One region of the Sphingobium herbicidovorans genome, then DNA from elsewhere that is predicted to be linked to it. Evidence: riboswitches for the same ligand, from Rfam matches in the RefSeq annotation. Region 1 holds a riboswitch; the other holds the start of a gene.
What was found. A riboswitch is a leader RNA that binds a small molecule or an ion and turns the genes downstream of it on or off. The one in region 1 is predicted to bind cobalamin.

Region 1 (5,997 bases):
GCCGCGCCTGCGCCATCGGCAATGTCGCCAAGCCCGTCGAGATGCAGCGCGCCTGTCATCGCCACCCATGCCAGCAGGGCAAGCAGCGCCGCCACCCATGGGCCAGCGCGCATGCCGAGCATCATCGCCATCGCCGCTGCCCCGCCCACCGCTATCCCGGCGGCGGGGAACCAGCGGATGGAGGCGGCAAAGTCGCTGTCGTCCGCCTTGACGGATGGCAGCGGCAGGCTGGTCATCAATTGCAGGGCGAGGATCAGCCGCTTCATGTCGTCAACGCCGTGATTTGCGCAGTCGGGGTTTCACCCGGCCAGACGCGCAAGGACAGCAGAGCGGCATAAGGCAGGTCGATGGCCCACGCCTGGCGATAGGAAAAGCCGCAGAGCAGTGACAGCGCCGCACGCATTGATCCGGCATGGCCCAGCACCAGGGTTGGCCGGTCGATATGGACGAGCGCGCTCTGGACACGGAGGCGCAGGTCGGACCAGCGTTCTCCATCCGGTGGAGGATTGTCGTCGGGGGCGTCCCAGAAGCGGGCCGTCTCAACAGCGGGAAGGGTTGAAGGGTCCGCTCCCTCCCACGCGCCGAAATGCAGTTCGCGCCAGCGGGGGTCGGCATGGTGGGGCACGCGGGCGGCGGCCGCGATCCGCTCGGCGGGAATGGCGGCGCGCAGAAGATCGGAGCTGAAGACCTGCGCGAAGTCGATGGCGCGTGCGCGTTCGACACATAATGGCACGGCGTCAGGATGGGGCGGCATGTCCAGCTGACCAAGCAGCAGGCCCGTCGTCTGCGGCGCGGCGTGGCGCATCAGGTGAAGCATGTGGGCGTTCATAAGGCTTGTGCGACGGCGGCTTCGGTAAAGGTGGTCATCTGATCGTGCGCAGCGAGAGCCGAGCGGACGATCTGCGCCGCAACCGCTGCGCCGCTGCCTTCGCCAAGGCGCATGTCGAGTTGAAGCAGCGCCGTCAGCCCGAAGGCGTGGAGCAAACGCGCATGGCCCGCCTCCGCCGAGACATGGCCCGCGATGCAATGGTCGGTGATGGCGGGATTGTCGCGCGCGAGGCCCGCCACCGCCGCGCCGCAGATGAAGCCGTCGAGCAGCACCGGCACGCGCATCAGACGCGCGGCGAGCACGGCCCCGGCCATGGCGGCGATCTCTCGTCCACCCAGGCGACGGAGCGTTTCGAAGGCGTTTGTGCAATGGGAGGCATGGCGGTGAAGGGCGCGCGCGACCGCGTCGGCCTTTCGCGCCAGACCGGCTTCATCGACGCCGGTGCCGCGCCCGATCCAGTCCTGCGGCTGGCCGCCAAAGGATTGGGCGCACAGGGCGGCGGCGGGCGTGCTGTTGCCGATGCCCATTTCGCCGACGATCAACAGGTCGCAATCCGCGTCGACGACCGCTGCCCCTGCATTGAGGGCGGCGAGGCAGTCCGCCTCGCTCATCGCGGGGGCTTGGCAAATGTCCGCGGTGGGGCGGTCAAGCTCCAGCGGGACGATCGACAGCTCCGCCCCGCATGCGGCGGCGAGCGCATTGATCGCCGCGCCGCCGCCTCGAAAATTCGCGACCATCTGCGCGGTGACCGCTGCCGGATAGGCGCTGACCCCGCGCGCGGCGACGCCGTGGTTGCCCGCGAAGATGGCGGCGCGGATGCGATCAGCGCGGGGCCGTTCCTGCCGCTGCCAGCCCGCCATGAACAGGGCGATTTCCTCCAGCCGGCCTAGCGAACCGGCGGGCTTGGTCAGCATCGCCTGTCGCGCGGCGGCGGCGGCGATCGCCTGTTCGTCCGGTTCCGGCAGTGCCTGCAGCGCGCGGGCGAAGGCGGCCCCATCGGGAAAATGGATCATGTGCAGATGAACCCTTCGGGCGGGGTGCGGACGATGAAGTGGCCCTTCACCCCCTGCGGCCAGTCGGCATAGCGCACGACGCCCTCTTCACTGGCGGCGTGACGCAGCGTGTAGTCGAGGATCGCGCGCGCGGCGTCAGCGTCGGGCGGGAAGTCGCCCAGCACATAGCCGACCTTGCCCGGTCCGCGCACATGGACGGTGCAATGGCGCTGGCACGCGAACAGGCATGGCATGTCCTGAACATCGACCGCCGCATAGGCTGGATCGTCGGCCTGAAGCGCGCGCATCGCGTCGGCGAGCATAGCGCCGCCGCGACGCCCTTCGCCATCCTCGCGCGCGTCAGCCGAAAGGCGGCAGGTCGAGCAGACGACGACCGAAGCCCTGTTTTCCACGGCGCGCAGCATCAGCGCAGCCAATCCATAACCATAGTGACATGAAAGACCGTCATGATGGTCCCCCTCGCTTCCTTGACCCGCAAACAGCCTCTGGGCGCGGACGCGCAGAGGGCTGTGCGACCGAACCGGCAAGGCGATGGCTGTCGCTACGCGAGGGAAACCCCGTTCGCCCGGCACACCCTGTCCGGTCGAAGAACGACTGCGTCAGGCAGGTCTCCTGGCTCACGGGTCAATGCGTTCCGGCCGCCTTCTCGGGGAAATCCTGATCCCCAATGGCGCTGTGGCCGGTCCGCTCACCGCTTACAGTTGCAGGGGCAGCGCGGGTTTTGCACCCGACTTCCCTCTTAGAGCAGCGCGCTTCAGATGGCCCCTCGTCTCCGTTCGGGTGGGGCTTTTCGAAGCCCGCCCGCGCCCTTCGACAAGCTCAGGGCGCACGGAGGTTGAGCCAACCAATAAAGCGCAGTGCTCTCGTCCCCTCTCGGGAACCTGTCGCGGACCTGCTGATAAAGCGCGGGCGCGCCGCCCGCAAGCGGTAGATGACGGCGCGGACATGTGTATGCTGCACCCGCAGCAAATGGGAGCAGCAGCGCATGAGCGATTCCGGCCAGCCGTGGTGGAAGGGCGCCGTCATCTACCAGATCTATCCCCGCAGCTTTCAGGATTCCAACGGCGACGGGATCGGCGACCTGCGCGGGATCACGCGGCGGCTGGACCATATCGCCCGACTGGGCGCCGACGCGATCTGGATTTCGCCCTTCTTCACATCACCCATGCGCGACTTTGGCTATGACATCGCCGATTATTGCGGGGTCGATCCGATTTTCGGCACGATCGAGGATTTCGACGCGCTGGTGGCGCGGGCGCATGAGTTGGGGCTGAAAGTCACGATTGATCAGGTTTATGCCCACAGTTCCGATGTGCATGACTGGTTCCGCGAAAGCCGCGAGAGCCGGACCAATGCGCGGCAGGACTGGTATGTATGGGCCGATCCCAAGCCGGACGGTTCGCCGCCCTGCAACTGGCAGTCGGTGTTCGGCGGTCCGGCCTGGACCTGGGACGCGCGGCGGCGGCAATATTATATGCACCAGTTCCTTGCCAGCCAGCCGCAGCTCAACGTCCACAACCTCGCAGTGCAGGACGCGTTGCTGGACGCCATGCGTTTCTGGCTGGACCGGGGCGTCGATGGTTTCCGGCTCGACGCGCTCAACCATGCGATGCACGACCCGTTGCTGCGCGACAATCCGCCGGCACCCGACGAGGGCAAGCCCCGCACCCGCCCCTTCGACTATCAGATCCGCCGCTACAATCAGTCGCATCCCGATGTGGTTGGCTTTGTCGAGCGCATCCGAGCGCTGGCCGACCGTTATGGCGCGATCTTCACCATGGCGGAGGTCGGGGGCGACCGCGCCGAGGTGGAGATGAAGGCTTACACGGCCGGGGACGACCGGCTGAACAGCGCCTATGGCTTCGACTTCCTCTATGCCCCGGCGCTAACCCCCGCGCTGGTGGCGGAGACGGCGGCGCGCTGGCCAGATGAACCGGGCATGGGCTGGCCCAGTTGGGCGTTTGAAAATCATGACGCGCCACGCGCCTTGTCGCGATGGTGCAAGGCGGAGGATCGCGCGCCCTTCGCGCGGATGAAGATGGCGCTGCTGATGGCGCTGCGCGGCAATGCCATCCTGTATCAGGGCGAGGAGTTGGGGATCACCCAGGTCGATATCCCGTTCGAGCGGTTGCAGGACCCGGAGGCGATCGCGAACTGGCCGCTCACCTTGTCGCGGGACGGGGCGCGCACGCCTTTGCCATGGGAAATGACGGCCAGCGAAGGGGGGTTCAGCACCGCTGCGCCCTGGCTGCCGGTGGGGGAAGATAATCTGGCGCTGGCGGTGGATGGACAGGAGACCGATGCAGGGTCGCTGTTGAACTTTACCCGGACGATGCTGGCCCTGCGAAAGGGGAATGCGCCTTTGCGTTACGGCAGCATGGAGGTGCTGCTGGCGGATGAAAGCCGGCTGCTGTTCCGACGAACCGCGGGGGCGGACAATATAATGTGCCTGTTCAACCTGTCGGACGCGCCGGTTGGGTGGCCCGAAGATCTGGCGGTGGACGGGACCGTCCTGTTCGCCACCAATGGCGCGACGGTCGGCACGTTGCCCCCTATGGCGCGATTTTCATCCGGGAATGACTGTCGTCGTCAGAATCGCATCCGACCGCGCCAATACAACCAGCGGCAGGCCAGCGCTTTGGGCGCGTTCGGCGGCCAGACGGGTCGGGGCGGAAATGGTCACGAGCAAGGGGCAATCGGCCAGCACCGCCTTTTCCACCAGTTCGTAGGAACAACGGGATGACAGCAGCGCAAAGCCACCGTCCCAGTCCATCCCTTTCAGCCGCATCCCCCCGATCAGCTTGTCGAACGCATTGTGGCGGCCGACATCTTCATGGACGAGGCGAATCGACCCATCGGCGCTGACCAGCGCGGCCGCATGGACGGCGCCCGTCCGGGCATTGAGCGGCTGATGACCCGAAAGAGCGGCAAGCGCGCGGAAGATTGCGGAACGATCCGCCAGCGATTGCGTGGTGACGGGCGGCAGCGGGCGGATAGCCTGTTCCAGATTTTCGATGCCGCACAGGCCGCAGGAAGAATCCGACACGCGATGGCGTACCCGGCCCAGCAGCCCTTCGACACGGTCGGGCGGCAGAGTCGCGCGGGCGACGACCCCCTGGGCGGTCGCGTGAACATCGACGGCGAAGGGCGCGTCCGCCGGACTGACCAGCCGTTCGGAAAGGGCAAAGCCGAGCACCAGTTCGGCAATGGCGTCCGGCGTCGCCATCAACACCGCATAGCCGACGCCGTTAAATTCAATGGCGACCGGCACTTCTTCGGCCAGTTCCCGTTCCTCCGCCGAAAACGCGCCGCCGGATGCGATCCGGGTGAAGGAGAAGTTTGAGGGCATGGCACCGATCTAGGCGGGCGGGAGGCACGCGGCAATATGCAGCCTGTTCATGCCCCGTGCCATCAAATCACCCAAGCGGAACGGAGCGGCGGAACAAGCGCCGCGCCGTTCCGGCTTTCCCGATCAATAATTCCACTGCACCTGCGTACGGATGAGATTGCCTTCCGCGCGCCCGGCGCGGCGTTCATCCGCTTCGGCGCGCTTCATGCGGGCGTAGGCCAGCGTGATTTCCAGCGCCTTCCACGGCTGCCATTCGACGCCCAGTTCAATTTCGTCGGTTTCCAGGCGCGGTGCGCTGGTGGAGCCTTTCCAACCGCCGCGATAGCGTTGCCAGCGGGCATAGGGGATCAGCGAGCCGATCGATTCCGTCGGCGCGCGGTACATCATCTGGACATAGCCGCCGCTGAGCTTTTTCGATTCCACCGACAGGCTGAGCGGGTCGTATTGCGGTCCCTTGCCCCAGTTCCATTCGGCCTGAATGCCGAAGGGCTGCGGATAGAGCATGGCGTGGATGCCGGCGCGGTTGTCGTCAACGGGTCCACCGACTGACCCGCTACGCAGTTCAGGCTGGAAATCGTTCATCATCGCCGATCCGCCGATTTCGAACACCTGGCCAGCGAAGGCGCCGCCCAGACCGTCGAGTTCGAAGGGCCAGGTGGCGAAAGCGACCTTCATCAGGCCCTTATTCTGTTCCGTCCGGTTGATGCCCTGACCGTTGAAAACGCCAAAGCCAAATGCGCCGTAATTCCCGAACAGCTTTTGCCCGTCATCCCCCAGCCGGTCCCAGATTTTCTGGACCGAAGGCG
Region 2 (5,997 bases), 180 kb from region 1:
GTCTGGCCGACGAACAGCAGGATCAGGATCGATCCGACAGTGCCCACGAAAATGTCGAAGCCAGACCATTTTCCGAACAATCCCGGACCAGCGCCCAGGACCATCATCATCAGCGTCAGCACGATCAGCATGATCCGCAGCTCGGTCGGCCCCGCCGCAAGATAGGACAGTTTGAATTCGCCAAGCACGCGGGCGGACAGAAAGGCATGGATCGACAGCAACAGATAGCCCGCAAGCGCGATCATCGCGACATCCATGGTGACGAAGGGGCTAAGGCCGATACCCGCCAATATCAGCAGCGTAGCCAGCCCGTCGCAGCTATGGTCGATGAAATATCCATAGGACGGTCGTTCGATCCGCCGGTAACGCGCCAGGCTGCCGTCCATCGAGTCCCCGAACCACTGCACGACATAGCCCAAAATGGCGAGCACCAGCCAGGGATAGGCCAGATTGCTTCCCACATAGCCAAGGAAGATCATGACAGCGCCAACCATGCCCAATGTCGTCAGCTTGTCGGGCGTGACCCATCCGGGCATGCGGGCGCACAGCCAGTTGAGAAGGCGGCGTTCCTTCGCAGCCAGCCAGTTTTCTTGGATGCGATCAAGCGGTTTGGGCGATTGGGGCAAGACTGTCATAATCTCTCAACAAAACTGCGAAATATGGGGGCAGGAGGCAGCGGCGCGAAAGGCTCCTGACCTGAAGAACAGGGTTCTGCGGGGGCCTTGTCATCCATCTGTTGCACCCCCTCCCTTGATCACGGGAGCACATAAGTCTCTCTGTCGAGTTGCGCGAACCGGGAACTCGATCAGCCCCTCTATCAGCATGATGGCAGCGGGAACAGGCGTTTTCGGCTGTTGGGCGCAGCCTCTGCAAGACCGCGACAGCCCACGACCGCGCCGGTCAGGCCCTGACCGCGCCATTTGCCCCCGCCGCTGCAAATCCTGACCCTACAATAGCACGGCCAGCGCCTGTGCAATAGCCGCATGCCCGGCGCGGGTGGGATGCCATGGCGCGCCCTGCTTCAGGTCATAATGCGGATTCATGCCGTGGCTCCATGGCTCGGCGGAGCAGGCCGTGTGATCGCGGGATGATTTGTCGGCTGGCAGGACAGTGGCTCCGTTTGCGCGCGCCACTCGCGCCGTGACAGCCGCCAGCCGCTCGCCCAGCGCACGATATTCCTTTGCCTCTGCCCCGGACAGGACGGCAGCATCGCACAGGGTCGGCGGGACCAGCGTCACATATTGGACGAAGATGAGCCTGGCCTTCGGCGCGCGGGCGGCGACCTGTCGGCTGATAGTAGTGAGATTCTGTTCCAGCTTGCGCCAGTCATCTTCGTCTGTCGCGGGTTTCGGAATGCAGGAACCACTGCCGAAAGACGCCCCCGCACGGCAACTTGCGCCCATCAAGCCCATGGCATAGCCCACGTCGTTGCCGCCGATCGTAATCGTAACCAGGCGCGTATCCGGGGTGACGGCTTCGATCTGGGCGGGCAGTTTGGACCATGGGTCAAGAACGTTGGCCGTCACCGCGCCGCCGCATGAAACATCCGTCAGCACCAGTTGCAGGCGTTGGGCCAGCAGGGAGGCGTAATTATTCACCGTGCGCCCACAGCGGGCAGGCGATCCGGGTTGCAGGGCGCCGATGCCCGCACCGGCGGCAAATGAACTGCCCATCGCGACATATCCGGCGCCCGCCCAATCCGCCGACCCCTTGTCCTGCCCCGTGGTCGCGCAGCCCGCGAGGCCCAGCGATACGATGGTGACCAGCATATGAGCAAAGCCCGTCCGCACTTTCCCGCCTTCTTTGGAAATCGTTAAAGTCAGCCACCATACGGGCCGCAAGGGCTTTGTCTATTGGCATCGACCCGGACATCGGGGAAAGGCCCCGACCATCTCCTTCCCCTCCCCGGCCACTTGCAGTGTCATGCCGTCCGCTGTAACGGGGCGACCGTCCGGGAAACCGGACACAGATCGCGCCGGTGTCCCGAAAGGGGCTTAATAGGGAACGCGGTGAGGGTAGCTGACGCCGCCCGAATCCGGGGCTGTCCCTGCAACTGTAAGCGGTGAGCGCGATGTACATGCGCGGCGGGCACAGCGCCCATGCCGCCAGCCACTGGGCCGGACGCTAAATCCTGCGAGGCTTGGGAAGGCCGTGCATCGATGCGATGACCCGTGAGCCAGGAGACCTGCCGGCGTCTGGTCGCTCTTGCTTTGGTCCAGGGGATGGCCGGGGCACGGTGAATTCCGTCTGAGCGACGAACGGGCGGCAGGGGCCGCAACGCCGGACAGCAAGGCGGTCGCGTTCGCGCGCCCATTGTCCGGCGGCGCGACCGTTCGGTACGTTTGCCGATACGGTGTCCTGACGTTCGTAACTTGAAGCTCATGCCGACGACCGAGATGGCGGCGGCATTTAAGATCGGGGAACGAAATTTGCACCACATGACATTATCCGCTCGCCGCCTGCTGCCTGCTGGCGCGTCGATCCTCGCGCTGGCGCTGGCCATGCCGGTTCAGGCAGCCGATGAAGCGCCCGCCGACGCCGAAAGCATCGTCGTCACCGCGCAAAAGGCTGGCGTTCTGCAACTCGCCCAGCCTGCCGAAGCATCCAGCCGCCTGGGCCTTACCCCCATGCAGACGCCCGCGAGCGTGGACGTCATCACAAAGGAGATGATCCGCAGCCTGGGCGACCGCACGGTCGTCGCGGCGGCTTCGCGCGCGCCCGGCATCATCAACAACACATCGGCCTTCGGCTTCTCGCTCAGCTCTCGCGGCTTCACCGGCTATACCTCGGTGATGCAGCTCTATGACGGGATGCGCGTCTACACCACGACGACGCAGACCTTCCCGGCCGATCCGTGGATGGCCGAGCGGGTGGAGGTGCTGCGCGGCGCGGCGTCGGTCCTCTATGGCGAAGGCGGGATAGGCGGCGCGATCAACGTCGTGCGCAAGCGGCCGAACACCGAACGGATGGAAGGCGAAGTCCGCCTGAGCGGCGGATCGTTCGACACCTATGCCGCCGCCGGGGGCGTGGGCGGGCCGATCAGTGACCAGCTCTCCTACCGGATCGACGCGAGCTACAACCGCTCCGGCGGCTGGATGGACCGGGGCCGTTCGCGCAGCCTGGCCCTCTCGGCGGCGCTCCGTTATCAACCGGCCGACAATCTGGCGCTGACGCTGTCCCACGACCGCGCCGATACCGACCCGACCATCTGGTACGGCACGCCGCTGCGCGATGGAAAGCTGGTGCGCGAGATTGCCCGCAAGAACTACAATATCGCCGACCGCAGCCTGCGCTTCGACGACGCATGGACGCAGGCGAAGATCGAATGGAAGCCGTCGGACGAGCTGACGATCACGAACGTCACTTATTATCTGACCGGGTTCAAGCATTGGCGTAACGCGGAAAGCTATGCCTGGACGGGGGACCAGATCCGGCGTTCCAGCTATCTGGAGATTTTCTACGATACCAAACAGGTGGGCAACCGGACCAACGCCGTCTATCAGCATAAGCTGTTCGGCCTCGATCACCGGTTCAGCCTTGGCGGCGAATATAATGTCGGCAGGCTGGAACGCGCCGACAGTTCGCCCAACAGCCAGTCCGACCTGATCGACCCCTATGACTATCAGCCCGGCGTCTTTCTGGATGGCGCATTCGGCACGCGCTATAAATATCATACCGATGTCGAGCAGTTCGCCCTTTTCGGCGAAAGCCGCCTGTCCTTCACCGACAGCCTGTCGCTGGTAACCGGCCTGCGCCACGATCGCCCGTTGACCAAACGTCATGACGCGCTCGATCCGACGATGGACTATCGCGCAACCTATCCCAGCACCAGCTGGCGCGCGGGGCTGGTCTATCAGCCGGTCGAAAGCCTGTCCCTTTATGCCCAGTATTCCGCTGCCGCCGACCCGGTCACGGCATTGCTGACGGCGTCGCTGGCGCAGACCGATTTCGACCTGTCGACCGGAAAGCAGTGGGAAGCAGGCGTCAAGACGACCTTCCTTGGCGGCAGGGGCGAATTCACCCTGTCGGGCTACCGGATCGTGAAGAAAAAGATCCTGACCCGGTCGGCCAATGATCCCACCCTGTCCGTCCAGGTGGGCCAGCAATCCTCCCATGGCGTGGAGGCGTCGTTCGGCCTTGCCCTAACGAAACAGCTCAGCATCCTTGCCAACGGCACGATCCTGAAGGCGAAATATGACGATTTTACCGAACTGGTCGGGACTGACCTTCTCAGCCGGGACGGCAACACGCCCATCGGCGTGGCGGAAAAGGCGGCCAACCTCTGGCTGTCCTGGGGACCGATCGATCCGCTGCACTTCGACGCCGGACTGCGCCATGTCGGCGAACGCTATTCCGATGCCGCGAACAGGCGGCGGATCCCAGCCTACACGCTGGTCGATGCGTCGGCCCGGTATGACATCGGAAAAAAGACCAGCCTGACGCTTAACCTGCGCAATCTGTTCGACAAGCTCTATGTCCAGAACAGCTATTCCACTTCGCAATGGGTGCTGGGCGAACCGCGCAGCGTCGCGCTGACATTCGACCAGCGGTTCTGATCCCATGACGCGCAGGAATGCATCGGCAACGGCATGGCGCGCGGTCCTTCCGCGCGTCCTGGCGGCCAGCGTCGGGGCCTATGCCGTCTGCTACGCCTGGATCGGCGCGCTGGTGCTGATCCTGCCGATGGATCGGGTGGACGCCAATATCCTGGCCACCAATGCCGCCTTCCTGCTGTTCGTCGGCATCATCCTGCGCAGCTTCGCCATCCGGGGCGTCAGGCGTCTCTGGCTGGAGATCGCGGGCGGGACGGCGCTGCCGACGATCATCATTCTGGGAGCGATGCGATGAAGGACGCTCTGCGACAGTCGATGGCCTGGCTTCACACCTGGCTGGGCCTGATTTTCGGATGGGTGCTGTTCGGCATCCTGCTGACCGGATCGCTTGCGGCCTTCTACAGCGAACTGAACCTGTGGGCCGCGCCGGAAGTCCGTGCGCCGATCCCAATCGACCGCGCGCATGCGGTCGAAATGGGGCGCAATTATCTGACGCGCCATGCGCCGGACGCGAAGCAGTGGCGGATCGTCGTCCCGACGCCGCGCGAACCGGCCCTGCGCCTCGTCTGGACGGGCAGCGACGGCAAGGCCACGACCCACAGGCTGGACCCGCAATCGGGTGCGCGCATCGCGCGTAGCATGGACGCGGGTTTTTTCTTCATGCGCTATCATTATACGCTGGGGATCAGCCGGTCGGACAGCCCGGTCGGCTTCCTGATCGTCGGCGCGGCGGGCCTTGCGATGCTTGCGGCCTGCATCAGCGGCATCATCATCCACAAGCGCATCTTCCGCGACTTCTTCACCTTTCGCCCGCACGCGTCGCGGCAACGCGCCTGGATGGACATGCATAATGTCCTGTCGGTCCTGCCGCTGCCCTTCCACATGATGATGGCCTATACCGGCCTCGTCCTCGTCTATTATGCCTATATCCCGGCCGGGGTCGCCATGCTCTACGCTGGCGACAGCAAAGCCTATCAGCGCGATGCGGCCATGTCCGTCTATACCGATGTGCAGACCGCGCCAGGCGCGCCCCGCATGACGACAGACCTGATGCCCCTGGTGAAGCGGGCGGAAAGCGCCTGGGGCGGCGGCCCGGCGGTCAGTATCTACATCAGCCATCCGAACCGCACCAATGCAGCCGTCGAAATTTGGCGTCAGCGCGACGACCGCATCGCCAGCTTTCCCGATCGCGTCGCCTTCGACGGCGTGTCGGGGAAGATGTTGCGCGTACTGACGAAACGATCCCCCGCGCGGGATGCGCAATCCGTCCTTGCGGGCCTGCATTTCATCGAATGGGGCGGCGCGGCCGCACGCTGGCTCTATTTCGCCGCTGGGCTGATGAGCGCTGGCATGGTCGCCACCGCGCTGGTCCTGTTCATCGCCAAGCGCGAAGGTCGGCGGGCAACGCCATCCTCCTTCCTCTCCATGGCGAAGACAATCACGG

Region 2: linked by a shared signal. The riboswitch ahead of B6S01_RS15990 (TonB-dependent receptor) and the one ahead of B6S01_RS16875 (DUF1636 domain-containing protein) in region 1 are both predicted to bind cobalamin.

Annotation. Positions count from the first base shown of each region.
Region 1 covers NZ_CP020539.1:468,354-474,350, reverse strand. Annotated here, with positions in the region: gene B6S01_RS16890 (adenosylcobinamide-GDP ribazoletransferase) at 1-266, opposite strand, end outside; gene B6S01_RS16885 (histidine phosphatase family protein) at 263-817, opposite strand; gene cobT (nicotinate-nucleotide--dimethylbenzimidazole phosphoribosyltransferase) at 826-1,842, opposite strand; gene B6S01_RS16875 (DUF1636 domain-containing protein) at 1,839-2,246, opposite strand; cobalamin riboswitch at 2,428-2,624, opposite strand; partial or broken gene B6S01_RS16870 (alpha-glucosidase) at 2,828-4,423, shown strand; gene fdhD (formate dehydrogenase accessory sulfurtransferase FdhD) at 4,409-5,191, opposite strand; gene B6S01_RS16860 (porin) at 5,315-5,997, opposite strand, start outside.
Region 2 covers NZ_CP020539.1:285,702-291,698, reverse strand. Annotated here, with positions in the region: gene B6S01_RS16000 (CDP-alcohol phosphatidyltransferase family protein) at 1-635, opposite strand, end outside; gene B6S01_RS15995 (SGNH/GDSL hydrolase family protein) at 948-1,769, opposite strand; cobalamin riboswitch at 1,960-2,207, shown strand; gene B6S01_RS15990 (TonB-dependent receptor) at 2,439-4,556, shown strand; gene B6S01_RS21145 (hypothetical protein) at 4,561-4,848, shown strand; gene B6S01_RS15985 (PepSY-associated TM helix domain-containing protein) at 4,845-5,997, shown strand, end outside.